DNA from 2 places in the Paenibacillus sp. FSL H7-0756 genome. Region 2 is predicted to be linked to the other one. Evidence: a T-box and tRNA genes for the amino acid it is inferred to sense, from the RefSeq annotation. Region 2 holds a T-box; the other holds one or more tRNA genes.

Region 1 (3,400 bases), on a different contig from region 2:
ACATTTTACCTTCAGAGATTTCTTCCAGACCAGCGATCATACGCAGGGTTGTGGATTTACCGCAACCGGAAGGACCAACCAGTACGAGGAATTCCTTATCTTTAATATCAAGATTGATATCGATTACTGTTGCTTTATCGGAACCCGGGTATTTTTTGAAAATATGCTCTAAACGTACGCCTGCCATTGTATTTCCCCCTCGAGTCTATTATTGGAATAGAAAATCAAACGCTTTCTTGTACACTTATCTTACCCCACAGCCGACCTCATGGCTATTTGCAAGGTTCACAAAAAACCTATTTTCTTTTCGTCACTTTATACAATAACATGGCAAGCTTCACAATAGCGGCATCCCCGAAGCTGCGGACATCAGCCCCTGTCTCCTGTTTGATTTTGTCCAGCCTGTAGAGCAGAGTGTTACGGTGAATGTACAGTTTTTTGGCGGTTTCACTAACATTGCAGTCCATTTCAAAGAAAGTCTCCAGCGTCAGCAGCATTTCCTTATCCGCCAGTACCGCCGTGTAATCACCGATCTGGCCCAGCAGCTGTCTTCGCCGGTCATCCGGAATACTGTTAACCAGCCGCTCCATGTGCAGCTCCCACGGCAGATGAATATAATCCCCTACCTGGAAGATGCGTCCAAGAAGAATAGTCTCCCGCAGCAAGGCCACAGCTCCTGTCAGACCTTTAACTGGAATAATGGCAGGAGAGACCGCGAGATGAAAGACGCCAACCCACTCGCTGGCAATCAGTTCATGTAACCCCATAGAAGTCTGTGACAGCAAATCCTCAGCACTCTCTTCCTCATCCTCTTTATCATCTCCGCCTGTGAGGAGTTCCTTACGGGCTAAAATTAACCATTCCTTATCCTGCAGGGGAACCAGCAATACATCATTCTCAAAATAACTGCGCAGCAGCTTCATTAAGGAGCGATACGTCATTTGCGGATTATGGACATTCTCACTTACCAGCATGAAGGGAATCATATCCCCGAACAGCCGGCCCTTCAGTGAGATTTCATCCGGGATCTCCGCATCGTCCTTCTCCTGCTCCAGTTGAGCGTTCAGCCATCCGCTAAGCTGCCTCGCCTCCATCTCTCCTTCTTCCTTGAATCCGGTTGCCTTCAGTGCTACCGCAAAATTGCGCCCGGCATAATTCACCAGCTGCAATTCCAGCGGAGACAGCCCCTCTGTCTCCACCCACACTGCTGTAACACGGCCATCATTCTCATAGAGGGGAAGCCACAGATATCCCTCATGAATGACCGGCAATTCCTGATCCTTGTCCGTACCTATGCCAAAAAGTGAAGCGGAATGCTGCCTGCCCAGCTGTTTGATTCCGGTCCTCTTTCCGGTGAGTTGCTCCAATTTTTGACGCAAACCCTCACTATCCATCATCACCATTCTCCACCACTTTTGCTTTTTTCGCTTATTTTATCATATTTTGCTGTAAAATGCGGAATTTGCGCTTATGAGCATGCTTGAATCATATATCAAAATACAAAAAAAGCCACCACCCTAAAGTGATGACCGTTTGGCTTAAGATGAGCCATGAAGGACTCGAACCTTCGACACCCTGATTAAAAGTCAGGTGCTCTACCAACTGAGCTAATGGCTCCTAAAAAGGGATGGAGGCTGATGGATTCGAACCACCGAACACGTACGTGAGCAGATTTACAGTCTGATGCGTTTGGCCACTTCGCTAAGCCTCCATGTATGGTGGCGCGGGAGGGAATCGAACCCCCGACACAAGGATTTTCAGTCCTTTGCTCTACCGACTGAGCTACCGAGCCATGAAAAAAGCCTAAAAACAAAAAAATGGCGGAACCGACGGGATTCGAACCCGCGATCTCCTGCGTGACAGGCAGGCATGTTAGGCCAACTACACCACGGTTCCACAATTAGTTGTAAAAATGGTGCCGGCGAGAGGACTTGAACCCCCAACCTACTGATTACAAGTCAGTTGCTCTACCAGTTGAGCTACACCGGCACGGTGTAAGGTATTAGATCTTCAAAAAATAAAAATGGTGGAGGCTGAGGGGTTCGAACCCCCGACCCTCTGCTTGTAAGGCAGATGCTCTCCCAGCTGAGCTAAGCCTCCGGGTATGTATGGTAGCGGCAGAGGGGATCGAACCCCCGACCTCACGGGTATGAACCGTACGCTCTAGCCAGCTGAGCTACGCCGCCACACTACAAGTATTGGATTTATAATGGCGGAGAGAGAGGGATTCGAACCCTCGCACCGCTTACGCAGTCTAACCCCTTAGCAGAGGGTCCCCTTATAGCCACTTGGGTATCTCTCCAAATTAATGGTAGCCATGTAAATCCGCACAGGAAATTAATTCCTGAAAACTGAATCCGAAACGAATCTGCGTGATAGAAATTTGGATAAGCCCTCGACCGATTAGTATTGGTCAGCTCCATGCATTGCTGCACTTCCACCTCCAACCTATCTACCTCGTCGTCTTCAAGGGGTCTTACTAATTGGGAAATCTCATCTTGAGGGGGGCTTCACGCTTAGATGCTTTCAGCGCTTATCCCGTCCGTACGTAGCTACTCAGCCATGCTCCTGGCGGAACAACTGATGCACCAGCGGTACGTCCATCCCGGTCCTCTCGTACTAAGGACAGCTCCTCTCAAATTTCCTGCGCCCACGACAGATAGGGACCGAACTGTCTCACGACGTTCTGAACCCAGCTCGCGTACCGCTTTAATGGGCGAACAGCCCAACCCTTGGGACCTACTTCAGCCCCAGGATGCGATGAGCCGACATCGAGGTGCCAAACCTCCCCGTCGATGTGGACTCTTGGGGGAGATAAGCCTGTTATCCCCAGGGTAGCTTTTATCCGTTGAGCGATGGCCCTTCCATGCGGTACCACCGGATCACTAAGTCCGACTTTCGTCCCTGCTCGACTTGTAGGTCTCGCAGTCAAGCTCCCTTATGCCTTTGCACTCTGCGAATGATTTCCAACCATTCTGAGGGAACCTTTGAACGCCTCCGTTACTCTTTAGGAGGCGACCGCCCCAGTCAAACTGCCCGCCTGACACGGTCCCCGTACCCGATAAGGGCACTAGGTTAGAACCTAGATACGATCAGGGTGGTATCCCAACGGCGCCTCCGCAGAAGCTTGCGCTCCTGCCTCCACGGCTCCCACCTATCCTGTACAGATCGTACCCAAATTCAATATCAAGCTGCAGTAAAGCTCCATGGGGTCTTTCCGTCTTGTCGCGGGTAACCTGCATCTTCACAGGTATTAAAATTTCACCGGATCTCTCGTTGAGACAGCGCCCAAGTCGTTACGCCATTCGTGCGGGTCAGAATTTACCTGACAAGGAATTTCGCTACCTTAGGACCGTTATAGTTACGGCCGCCGTTTACTGGGGCTTCGGTTCACAGCTTC
Region 2 (3,400 bases):
CGCACGGAAGCGGATATACAACAAGCCATAGTGCCAACTTCGTCCTAACCCAAATTCCTGTATTCCAGTGTACCTCCAGAGAAGTTTTGGACTTCCGGCCGCTGTTGTCTGCAGATTTCTTGATTTATCCCGTTTTTAACGGTTGAAATCCGCAGACAAAGGCGGTCGCTACTGCTCCTCCAGTTCCAAAATTCCCCTCCGCCACTTTTCCTTCAACTTGAATTTTTTAGTTCAATCTATATAGCAGTAAAAATTCAAACACAAAGGCGGTCGCTACCGCTCCTCCAGTTCCAAAATTTCCCTCCGGCACTTCAATTACAGTCATTCCTAATTAGGACTGCCGTCGTCCCTCCGGCTTATCAGTATCCGGCCCGCGCCCCATACACACCCGCCAAATCCCTAAATCCCCTTGAACTGCTTCACAAAGCCCATATCATTCGTGTAGAAGTAACGGATGTCATCGATGCCGTACTTCAGCATCGCGATCCGCTCAGCGCCCATGCCAAACGCGAAGCCGCTGTAGACCTCAGGGTCGTAGCCGCCCATCCGCAGCACATTCGGGTGCACCATACCGGCGCCGAGAATCTCAAGCCAGCCGCTCTGCTTGCAGAGCCGGCAGCCTTCGCCGCCGCATTTGAAGCAGCTTACATCCACCTCAACGCTAGGCTCGGTGAACGGGAAGAAGCTTGGGCGCAGGCGGATGCCCGCGCTAGGACCGAACATCTCCTTCATGAACTGCTGCAGGGTCCCCTTCAGGTCGCTCATACGGATATTGCGTCCGATCACCAGACCTTCAATCTGATGGAACTGGAAGGAGTGGGTCGCATCGTCGTCGTCACGGCGGAACACCTTGCCCGGACAGATGACCTTGACTGGAGTCTCCCCGTTCATCGCCTGCATGGTGCGGATCTGAACCGGCGAGGTCTGTGTGCGCATCAGAATATCTTCCGTAATATAGAAGGAATCCTGCATATCGCGGGCCGGATGGTTCTTCGGAAGGTTAAGCGCCTCGAAGTTGTAATAATCTGTCTCCACTTCCGGTCCTTCCGCCACCTTGTAGCCCATACCGATGAAAATATCCTCGATCTCCTGAATCACCCGGCTGAGCGGATGAATGCCGCCCTGCGGCATGCCGCGGCCCGGCAGGGTTACATCGACCTTCTCCGCATTCAGGCGGTTCTCCGTCTCCTGCTGCTGGAACAGCTCCTGCTTGGCGCCGATCACCTCTTCAATGGCGCTGCGCACCAGATTGGCCACCTGGCCGATCACCGGACGCTCCTCCGCGCTTAGTCCGCCCATACCGCGCAGAACCTCTGTCAGCTCGCCTTTTTTGCCAAGGTATTTGACGCGCAGATCATTCAGAATCTGCGGATCGGACACCGCCTGCAGCTTCGTCAGTGCCTCGGCCTTCAGTGCTTCCAATTTGTCTTTCATGGCTTGTACTGCCCCCTCAAATCTCATATTGTTCAACAAAAAAAGGCCTTTCCTCCCGGTAAAGGGACGAAAAGACCGTGGTACCACCCTTGTTAGACGGCCGTACGCTTCCCTTAAGAGCAATATTCCCTCTTTCGGTACGGCAAAGACCTGTCTCACTTTATACAGAAATAACGGTCTGCGGCCGGTCCCCCCTACTAGCACTCTTCAAGGAAGCCTTGATGTACATTCAGGGAACTGCTCCGGAGTGAACTTCGGCAGCTCTGCTCTCTTAGAAACGCTCTCAATCTGCGGCGCTTCCTCCCTGTAAGCCAGGCACTGCGTACTCTTCTCCATCATTGCATGTATGCGGATTATATCCTCTGCACTTCGATCCTCCGCTTGGGAAGATATGCCCATCTATTATATGCAAAAACAGCCCGTTTGACAAGCTGCGCTAATTCCGCTTATTTTTTATCTTCTTTTAAGCTTCCTTTAAGCTTCAGCGCGGTTTGAAGGCTTTTTTTCAGCGGGCATTCAGTCAATGCTGATATTTTGCCTTATGAGATCATTCAAGGAGGAAATTACATGCCTACACGAAAAAAAGCATTTGTTCTGCTGCTGCTCAGCACATTTGCCGCAATTCAAACCGCAGGAAGCCCGGGAACCACGGCCTATGCTGCTTCATCCGGTTCTACGGCTGCCACAGCAGCAAGCCCGGTCACGGAAGTCTCCACTCTTAACAGTCTAAGTGCGCTCAAGCTCGCTACCACGCTTCAGGTGAAGCTGAGCCATGTAGGGATTCAGAGCCAAACCGGCGGTAATATTCTCACCTACACGCTTACCTACACCAATACTGCCGGCAGCAGCGTCAATCTGGCGGACTATTTCTCCAAAATAGTAACGGCGGGCGGCAGCGTCATCAAGGGAATACCGGTCAGCGCAGACAGTACAGTCAAGAAAATCCCCGCAAAGCAAAGCACCAGCCTTACATACTATGCGAATATTGGAACTGCCGCCTCCGTCAAAGGACTTAAAATCAACATCTACGGCTGGAATTTCAGCGCCGCTAATTATGAACAGCGTATAGGCACGTTCACGGTCCCAGCCAATTATTCTCTGTCCTCGCTTACAGGAGAGACCCGGAAGGTTGAACTCGGCGGCCTTACAGCCGGCACCAAAGCCGAATCCGTGCAAATCTACAAATATAACGGCAAAGTCTATGCTAAGGTCGGGCTTAGCTTAACCAATCTGGGTACCAAAGTGCTTACAGATCCGGGCTATAGCTTGTACCTGAAATCCTCGGGCGGCTCTGTCTTCACACTTACACTGGATGACAGCAGCTCCGAATTCAAGCTTCAGCCTCAGGAGAAGAAGACGCTCTATTATATGACCGAGATCCCCTCCTACATGAATCTCAGCAAGCTAACGCTACAGATCGCTAAGCTGGATGAAGGACTCAAGCTGTACCTGCCTGTCTCTTCCTACGCGCTTCCGGCTGCGGTAACCGCCGATTTCACTGTAGCGGCGGGCTATACCAAAAAGGTCTCCATCGGCAGCAATATCGTGGACATGCAGCTGCTGAAGGCAACTGTGCATGCGGATAACGGGAACGGTGTCTGGAGCTATCAGCTCCGGGTGAAGAATACCGGCAGCACAGCGGTTACTTTGCCTGCTTATGAGCTTAACGTCAATTCGGCGGAAGGCTATAGCTTCCCGGTGACGTCCACAACCTTGAGCAGCCTGACCCTGAAGCCGCTGGAAGACAAGCTGATTGAGCTGAGCGCCAGTGTTCCGCTGGAGCTGGCTCAGAATTCGCTGGAGCTGCGCATGATTGCTCCTGCAGCCAGCGCGGATAAAGTAACGCTGCCTGTGGCCTATTTCCGCATCCCTTATAAGCCGGAGAGCCAGATTCATCTCGCCGCCGAGACCAGCGTAACCAATACCTACGGCACGTTCGCTGTCTCTCTGGACTCCCTGCTGCGTC

What was found. A T-box is a leader RNA that pairs with one kind of tRNA and senses whether it is charged. The one in region 2 lies ahead of pheS (phenylalanine--tRNA ligase subunit alpha), so its partner is inferred to be a tRNA-Phe.
Region 1: it encodes a tRNA-Phe, which carries the amino acid that the T-box ahead of pheS (phenylalanine--tRNA ligase subunit alpha) is inferred to sense. The anticodon was not compared.

What each region holds. Positions count from the first base shown of each region.
Region 1 covers NZ_JBBOVT010000001.1:672,535-675,934, forward strand. Annotated here, with positions in the region: gene NST04_RS02880 (ABC transporter ATP-binding protein) at 1-187, opposite strand, end outside; gene NST04_RS02885 (PucR family transcriptional regulator) at 297-1,367, opposite strand; tRNA gene NST04_RS02890 (tRNA-Lys) at 1,545-1,617, opposite strand; tRNA gene NST04_RS02895 (tRNA-Tyr) at 1,629-1,711, opposite strand; tRNA gene NST04_RS02900 (tRNA-Phe) at 1,717-1,792, opposite strand; tRNA gene NST04_RS02905 (tRNA-Asp) at 1,819-1,896, opposite strand; tRNA gene NST04_RS02910 (tRNA-Thr) at 1,914-1,989, opposite strand; tRNA gene NST04_RS02915 (tRNA-Val) at 2,025-2,100, opposite strand; tRNA gene NST04_RS02920 (tRNA-Met) at 2,110-2,186, opposite strand; tRNA gene NST04_RS02925 (tRNA-Ser) at 2,211-2,302, opposite strand; rRNA gene NST04_RS02930 (23S ribosomal RNA) at 2,384-3,400, opposite strand, start outside.
Region 2 covers NZ_JBBOVT010000003.1:1,262,393-1,265,792, reverse strand. Annotated here, with positions in the region: gene pheS (phenylalanine--tRNA ligase subunit alpha) at 400-1,434, opposite strand; T-box leader at 1,494-1,782, opposite strand; gene NST04_RS31485 (hypothetical protein) at 2,002-3,400, shown strand, end outside.